DNA from 2 places in the Collibacillus ludicampi genome. Region 2 is predicted to be linked to the other one. Evidence: riboswitches for the same ligand, from Rfam matches in the RefSeq annotation. Region 2 holds a riboswitch; the other holds the start of a gene.
What was found. Region 2 has a riboswitch for cobalamin ahead of DNHGIG_RS13000 (precorrin-8X methylmutase). Riboswitches for the same ligand answer to the same signal wherever they lie in the genome.

Region 1 (4,431 bases), 410 kb from region 2:
CTAACACGAGCTTCATGGCCTTTCCTCCTTAACCGCAAACGCATGTTCATGATGATGTTCATGATGATGTTCATGATGATGTTCATGATGATGTTCATGATGATGTTCATGATGGTGATGCTTGGCCAGGATGATCAATTCATCAAGAGGCGCACCAATCCCTTGCTTCGCTTCCGAGATTCGTTCCAAGACGAGGTCGGCCAACAGTGAATGATACCCGAAGTACTCCCCCAGAACGATACGGATGCCGTAAATTTCTTCAAGAGAAGGGATTGCCTGTTCCATTCGCTTGATCAAGATACCGGTAAAGAGAAAATAGGGCAGAACATAAATCTCTCGAGCCCCTAAACGCACACATCTTTCGATTCCTTGCGCAAATAACGGATCTGTCACTCCCATAAAAGCGGTTTCCACCATGGCAACCGGTGCACGCTCATAGAGCAATCGGCTCATTTTATACAACTCGCTGTTCGCATCCGCATCGGAACTGCCCCGCCCTACAACGAGGACGGCAGATTCGCTGCGGCCCTCTCCATCATGCTTAAACCCCGCCTGGAACAGTCGATCTTCGAGAATGGATCGCGTGTACGCATTGACCCCCAGTGCTTGCGCATACCTAAACGTTACATGTGGGTACGCTTCCATCGCATGAAAAAGTTCATGCGGAATATGTGTCTTGAAATGGCCTGCAGGAAAAAGCATCAATGGAACAACGGTGATATGGGTCGCACCTCTCTTCACACACGAACGAATCCCGTCACGAATATCAGGCAAAGCCAACTCCAGAAAACATGTTTCGATGACCGGTTCCGTCAAACGTTTGGCCACCTGATTCGTAAATTGGAGCAATTGCTGATTTCCTTCGGGATCCCGGCTCCCGTGACCTATAAACAGAATCGCTTCCATCTGCATCCCCCCTTCACGCTAATCCCCACAGACCGAGTCGATAGCAAACGCTTTTTGCTCTTCTTTATATACAAATCCTTCGATATTCCCGATCCTTTTAAAAAATTTGTGAAACGCTTCATTCGGAAACGCCTTTTCTTTGTATGCAGCCACGATCGCTTCGATTGTCTCGATGATCCGTTCCGGTTCGATCCCTTCTGCTGCCATCTCGGCCGCATGCGCATTCCGCCCGGTTCGTTTTCCTCCAAGCATGAGGTCAAATTTTCCGCGGCGATAGATAATCCCAATATCTTCAAGCGCTGCACCATAACAAGCCATACCACATCCATTGATTGCAATGTGCAATTCTTTGGGAACGGCAAGACCGGACAACTTTTTCGCAAGCGTTTCCGCATAGGGAAGCGCTTCCGTTTTCTCACCATCACAAAAATCACAAGCCTTGACATTGACAACGGCACCGACAGGATTCAGCAAGAACCCGTTGGCACGCAACCTTTCAATCATCTGTGAAGGGTCTGTGGTCGGTTTGCGCAGAATGATGTAATGATTGGGCGTGTATTCCAATTCCCCGTCATCTTCCACAATGTCTGCAAGGTAACGCATTTGTGCAGAAGTGAATTTTTTATTGGCGACACCCGGTGAGAGCGCCACTTCGAAAACAGCTTTTGGAAATGATTGTGAAACCGCTTCAGGTGATTGGGACGCCTTCCCGAGTAAGAGCAGTGCCTCTTCTGCCAGTTCCAACGGACTGGGCGGAGCAGATACTTGATTCGTAGCCGGGATATCATTTGTTTTGTCGTTTGTCTCGTCATGTAAGGCCCACGGTTCATTCTCCGGACGTAAACGGTCACCCGGTTTCAGCCGCTGGTGGCTTTCCCCCAACGTATATTTCCTTTGATATCCTCTTGGTGTAATCATCTTCCCGTCATAGATAAACGTCGAAGAATTACCGATGATCACGGTGGTTAACATGCCGATCTCATGTTCCAGCATGCGATCCAGCGTCGTGATGACTACCTTTTGCCGTTCACGGTATGCACTCTTTACGATCCCAACCGGCGTATCTTTGGAACGATATTTGAGCAAAATTCTTTGAGCTTCCACGATTTGTCTCGTTCTACGCCCACTTCTGGGATTATAGAGAGCGATCACAAAATCGGCGCTTGCTGCCGCTTCAATCCTGTGTGCGATTAACTCCCAAGGCGTAAGGTGATCGCTCAATGAGATCGTACATGCGTCATGCATGACTGGTGCACCCAGTAAGCTCGCACAAGAGTTGATGGCGGAAATGCCCGGAATCACTTCAACGGATACGCCCTCTTCTTCCTTCCATCCCTTTTCGATTAACACTTCATAGATCAGGCCCGCCATGCCGTATACTCCGGCATCCCCGCTCGAAATCACGGCTACCGTTTTCCCCATTTCCGCTTGGCGAACCGCTTCCTGAGCACGGCTGACTTCTTCTGTCATTCCCGTACGTACGATTTCCTGATCGGTCAAAAGACCGCGAATCAGATCGACATAGGTATTGTAGCCTATAATTACATCACTTTCTTGAATCGCTTCACGCGCACGCTCCGTGATATGGGCAAAATCACCGGGGCCGAAACCCACGATCAGTAATTTCCCTCGTTTCATGATTCTCACCTGCCCCAAGAAACTTTACATCCTCTGATGGTCCGCACCTGCGGAATAAAAAAACCCTGCCCGCGACGGACAGAGTGGCAGAGGTCAGTACGACGTTTCATGCGAAACGAAGAAAACCTCCATGCTTCAACGATACAGGAGGTTTTGTGTACATGATACATGACAGTAAGGAGTCAGGATCTCCTTCCCATTGTCAAGATCAATTCTACACAATTCCCTATCCTCGAGGGTTTCATGTGTACACAACAAGGTAGGTCTCCTGGCTTCCGGATCATCACTCTCTTTCACCTTCCCCGTGTGACGAGTGGCATCCTCGAAAGAAAATTCCCCGGTTACAGTGGCGGGACCGCTCGGGATTTTCACCCGATTCCCTGTTACCCCTAGCAAGCTAGGGCACCTTGCTGTTGTTCACTATGCAATTGTAATTTCAGCATACAGGGTTAAAGGAAACTTTGTCTAGTCTTGACTTTTACAAAGAAACTGCATATTGTCTTTGACAACCATTCACAAAAAATAAAATCCGATCCCCAAGATCAAATACGCTCCTAGGGCCATCGCTCCCTCTAACCAGTTGGATTCGCCATCGCCGGCCAAAAGAGTGACCAAAATCACTGCTAACGTCATCGCGGCTAATTCCGGCCATGAGAAGATCAATTGTAACGGATGCCCCATCGCCAGTCCCGCAAACACCAAGACCGGCGCTACAAACATGGCAATCTGCAAAGAACTCCCTAAAGCAATTTCCAATGACAGATCCATCCTGTTGTTCCACGCCATCAAGATCGCAGAACTGTGTTCCGCCGCATTCCCGATAATCGCAACGATGATGACCCCGATAAAGATTTCTGACCAACCGAGTGTCACCGATACAGTTTCGATTGTCCGTACCAGAATTTCAGAAACGTAACCGACAATGAGCGAAGAGACTGCCAGTATCCCGATCGCCTTACCCAATGTCCATTCAGCCTCTTCCTCTTCCATACTTTCTGTATAGGAAAAAATTTTCCGATGAGTAAAAAGAGAGAAATAAAGGCCAAGGATATACAAAAGCAGTGTGATTGACGCCACACCTACCGATAATGGTCCGGCAATACCTGGTTTATTTAACGTAAAAATCGCCGGGATTACAAGAGCGATCACCACGCCAAGCATCATCATCGAAGCGTTCGTGCTCGCGATCATTCTGCTAAACTGTTGCACAGGGTGGCGGATCCCTCCCACGAGAAAGCTTAAACCCAGAACAAGCAGAAGGTTGCCGATAATGGAACCGGTTATGGAAGCTTGAACCACTTCATGCAACCCTTTCTTTAAAGCGAGAATCCCGATAATCAATTCGACGGCGTTTCCGAATGTCGCATTCAACAATCCTCCAACCCGGGGTCCGCTGTGGATCGCGATGCTTTCCGTGGCTCTCCCCATAATCCCCGCAAGTGGGATAATCGTCAGACATGCCAGTGCAAAAAGCAGGATCTCATTCCAGTGAAACACACTTCCGGCTATCGTTAAGGGCAAAGCCAATGCTAACAAAATCAACATGAACCGATGCATGTAAAGATCCTCCTTTCTTGCCTGTAGTAACTACTGTATCTCATAACCCTGAGAAGTATGTAGGTGAACCCACATAACCATAACGAGATCTACGATCTTTTCTCTTTTCTTTTCGCTTCTAACTGTAAACGGATGACTCGCATGAGGGGGTCTTCAGGCACCTCTACGATCGCGTTTCCTGTTACTTTACATTGACACGATAAGCGATACCCTTCTTTTAGCATATTTGTTGAAAGTCTCCATTTTTCCGCCCTTCCCGCAGGAGCAAGCGGGGATTCACTTTGAATCCTTACTTTACAAGTACCACATGTCCCTTTGCCCCCGCATTTA
Region 2 (4,431 bases):
ATCGCCCACTTGCGATGCGGTGTTTGCCCCGCGGATTTCCTCAAGCAGCCTTTCATCCGCCCCCGCTTCCCGAGCGACTTCGGCGAGGAAGTGAAAATCGACCGGTGCGCTCTTGGCATGTACCATCATCACGCCTTGCGCCACTTTCGAAAACTTGCCCATCATGCCGACGAGAAATACCTTTTCAAACTGTTGACGCTTTGCCTCTTTCAGTGAAAAACCGACGAAATCCCCCATTTCGACAAAAACCTCTTCCGCGAACTCCGGAAACATACGCATCGCGTATTTCTCACTGCGTCCCCCGGTGGTCAAGACAATCTGCTTATGCCCAGCGAGGCGCGCTACATTCATCGCTTGCACGATCGATGCCTTGTAAGCCGCAGTGGAAAAAGGAACGACGATTCCGCGTGTCCCCAGAATGGAAATCCCGCCAATAATGCCTAATCGCGGGTTTAACGTTTTTTTGGCAATCTCTTCCCCATCGGGGACGGAGATGATGATATGGACTCCCCGAGAGACGCCATACTCCTGCAGTGTTTCCTGGGCGACTTCGCGAATCATCTTTCTCGGTACAGGATTGATCGCAGCCTCACCAATAGGCACAGGAAGACCCGGTTTGGTGACACGTCCTACTCCGATTCCGCCGTCAAGTGTAATTCCTTCTCGCTGAAAGGAAACGGTCGATACGATACGCGCACCGTGGGTGGCATCCGGATCATCTCCGCCATCCTTGATACAAACGGCCGAAGCAGAATGAGGCTCTACTGAGCCGTCCACCACTTCAAAACGCACTAGATCTCCAGTAGGAATTTGGATCGTTACTTCGTGCGGAATCTTCCCTTCGATCAATCCGACCAAGGCTGCCCGCGTGGCCGCCGTGGCAGTTGCACCCGTGGTATAACCATGACGTAAAGGCTTCTCCTCCATGGACAAAGATCACCCCATTTTTTCCGCGAGGAGCGAAAGAGCGTTCACAGCAGCAACCGCGACAGGGCTTCCTCCTTTGCGCCCGATGTTCGTAATGAACGGCACATCAAGTTTCAATAATTCTTCCTTTGATTCTGCCGCCGAAACAAAACCGACGGGAACGCCGATGATGAGGCTCGGGCGAGCGATTCCTTCTTTGACAAGACGAATCAACTCCAACAATGCTGTGGGAGCATTGCCGATCGCGTAGATCGCTCCGTCCGCGACTGCAGCCGCTTTGCGCATCGAAACGATTGCTCTGGTGGTATTCAACCGTTTGGCTTCTTCAATGACATCCGGATCGGAGATAAACACGTGTACATCCCCGCCATATTTTTGAATCCGCGGTTTTGAAATCCCTACTTGCACCATCTGCACATCCGCGACGACTCCCTTTCCTTCACGGATGGCTTTGATGCCGCTGACGATCGCATCTTTGTGAAACCGAAGGCTTCTTCCGAGTTCAAAGTCTGCTGAAGCATGGATCACGCGTTGTACGATCGCAAACTGTTCGGGTGTAAAGGAGTGTTCCCCCAATTCCTCGGTGATGATCTCGAACGAACGGGACTCGATCTCTTGCGGTTGCACGGTTTCTGGCCGAAATGCGGTATGGAAATCCATATGTACAAACCTCCTCTTTTGCTTGTCTGACAGGATGGGATTGCTCGCCATACTTTTACTCGTCAAGCTTGCGAGAACCACCAAGCCTGCGAATCACCGAAAAACTCCCTGCCCGCATGGACAGGGAGTAGAAGAACGATACGCATACAGCGATGCCTATAAAACGAAAACCTCCTACACCACGCAGGAGGTTTTGTGCACCACTCAAGACCAAAGGAATACCTAAGAAGGCATACCTTTACCTCAGAATCCATCTACACGATACCCTTTCCGCGAAGGCAATACCAGTGTGAACAACGAGGTAGGTCTCCTGGCTTCCGGATCATCACGTGCTTCCGTCTTCCCCGATCTCGTGATCGAGTGACATGAGTGGAAGCACATTCCCCGGTTACAGTGGCGGGACCGCTCGGGATTTTCACCCGATTCCCTGTTACCCCTTATGATCAGAGGTTGTTCGAAAAAGCTCGCATAACCTCTTTAAAGGGCACCCCGTTGCGTTCCTCTATGAAATTTTCAAAACATGTAGCATGTTCCGTTGATACGAATCTGTCTGAGTCCAGCATACATGTTTCTTTAAAGCTTTGTCTAGTCCTTTTTTAAATTTTTGATAATCTCAATGCTTGCTGTTATTCACTCAAAACTGCCGCATGACGGTTTTCAATGTATTCACGATAAAATCCAAATCCTCATCGGTGGAGGATAATGGCGGTGATAATGTTAAAACGTTATTAAATCCGGCAACCGTATCCCCATTTTTCCCAATAATCAAACCTTTTTTCTTGCAGGCAGAAATGATCTTTCCTATGGTCTCCAATGAAACGGGCTCTTTCGTTTTTTTGCTTTCCACTAACTCAATTCCCATGAGAAAACCAAGACTGCGAATATCGCCAACAAGGGGATGTTCCAAGAGTTCCATCATTTCTTCTCTCAGACGCTCTCCGAGAATCCTCGCGCGTTCTATGAGACCTTCTCTTTCCATGATCTCCAGATTCTTTATGGCCAGGGCGCATGCGGCAGGATTTCCGCCAAACGTATTCACATGACGGAAGTGACTGTATTCGGCAGAGTTTTTGAATGCTTCATAAATCTCTTTGCGAACGGCTGTCGCTGAAAGAGGAAGGTAGGCACTTGTCAATCCCTTGGCCATCGTCACAATATCCGGTTTCACTCCGAAGTGCATGTGACCGAATTCCTTCCCCGTGCGGCCGAACCCACAGATCACTTCATCGATGATCAGCAGAACCCCGTATTTCTGACAGATTTCCTGTACTTTTTCCATATAGACGGGATGCGGGACGATCACTCCACCACCTGTGATCGCGGGTTCCATAATAACACCTGCGATGGTTTCCTTTCCTTCCCATATGATGGCATTCTCGATCGCCTGTGCACATTGGAGATTGAATTCCTCTACTGTCACACCATCAGGACGACGATAGCTGTCGGGTGGACATACATGTAAAAATCCTGTACCCAACGGTTCATATTTGTATTTTCTTTGAGCTTGCCCTGTTGCCGCTAATGCTCCCATGGAATTCCCGTGATACGCGCGATACCGGGAGATAAATTTGTAACGGCTGTGCTGCCCTTTCTGTTGGTGATACTGTCTGGCGATTTTAAAAGCCACCTCATTCGCGTCAGAGCCGCTATTGGAGAAGAAGATCACATACTCGCCTTTGAGCCACTCATTCAATTTCTCTGCTAATTGAATGGCGGGGAGATGGCTTTGTGTCAACGGAAAGTAGGGGAGAATTTTTAGTTGTTCGTAGGCAGCCGCGGCAAGCTCTTCCCTGCCGTATCCCACATTTACACACCATAACCCTGACATCGCATCAAGGTATCGATTTCCGTCAATATCTGTGACCCAAGATCCCTTGGCCTCCGTAGCGACCATGGGAGGCACCTGATCATTGTATGGGGAGATATGATGCCATACATACCTGCGATCTTTCTCAATCACATCATTCCTCGTACTTTCTAAAAGAGCCATATTCTCACCCCCTTCTCATGCATTAGTAACGTGCGGTTACCATCTTCTTACGTGTATAAAACTCGACTCCGTCACGACCGTTGGCGTGCAAATCCCCGTAAAAAGATTTCTTATAACCCGAAAATGGGAAAAACGCCATCGGCGCGGGAACCCCTAGATTGATTCCGAGCATACCCGCATCAATCTCTTCACGGAATTGACGGATCGCTTTCGCACTATTGGTGAAAAGGCATGCACCGTTCGCAAACTCGGAACGGTTTGCAATCTCAATCGCTTCCTCTAAATCCTTAGCGCGTACAATCGATAAAACCGGTGCAAAAATTTCATCCGCCCAGATTTTCATTCCGGGTTTCACCTGATCAAAAATGGTTGGACCGACGAAATAACCTTCTGCACTTGTAGCCGCGTCCTTTCTTCCGTCTCGTAAGAGAAGTGCACCTTCGTTTTCACCGATCTCTATATATTTCAAAGTGCGTTCTTTATTGGATTCACGGATGACTGGACCCAGGAACACCCCTTCATCCAAACCATTTCCAATCTTGATATCATCGGCCGCTTTGACAAGCCGTTCCACCAATTCATCCGCGATATCCCCTACAGCCACCACCACCGAACAAGCCATGCAACGTTCACCCGCCGATCCGAAAGCCGCACTGATGATATTGGCAACTGCACTATCCAAATCGGCATCCGGCATCACGATGGTATGATTTTTGGCGCCGGATAGCGCTTGTACTCTTTTGCCATTTGAAGCAGCCGTTTTGTAAACATATTCGGCCACCGGTTGTGATCCGACAAACGAAATCGCTTTCACTCCTTCATGTTCGAGAAGGCCATTGACCACGTCATGTGCA

Region 1: another riboswitch for cobalamin. It lies ahead of cobJ (precorrin-3B C(17)-methyltransferase); the one in region 2 lies ahead of DNHGIG_RS13000 (precorrin-8X methylmutase).

The regions. Positions count from the first base shown of each region.
Region 1 is NZ_BOQE01000001.1:2,979,156-2,983,586, reverse strand. Features, by position in the region: gene cobK (precorrin-6A reductase) at 1-16, opposite strand, end outside; gene DNHGIG_RS15095 (sirohydrochlorin chelatase) at 13-906, opposite strand; gene cobJ (precorrin-3B C(17)-methyltransferase) at 925-2,544, opposite strand; cobalamin riboswitch at 2,786-2,969, opposite strand; partial or broken gene cax (calcium/proton exchanger) at 3,058-4,107, opposite strand; gene DNHGIG_RS15080 (2Fe-2S iron-sulfur cluster-binding protein) at 4,191-4,431, opposite strand, start outside.
Region 2 is NZ_BOQE01000001.1:2,570,815-2,575,245, reverse strand. Features, by position in the region: gene DNHGIG_RS13005 (cobalt-precorrin-5B (C(1))-methyltransferase) at 1-927, opposite strand, end outside; gene DNHGIG_RS13000 (precorrin-8X methylmutase) at 937-1,587, opposite strand; cobalamin riboswitch at 1,871-2,052, opposite strand; gene DNHGIG_RS12995 (aspartate aminotransferase family protein) at 2,222-3,577, opposite strand; gene DNHGIG_RS12990 (CoA-acylating methylmalonate-semialdehyde dehydrogenase) at 3,600-4,431, opposite strand, start outside.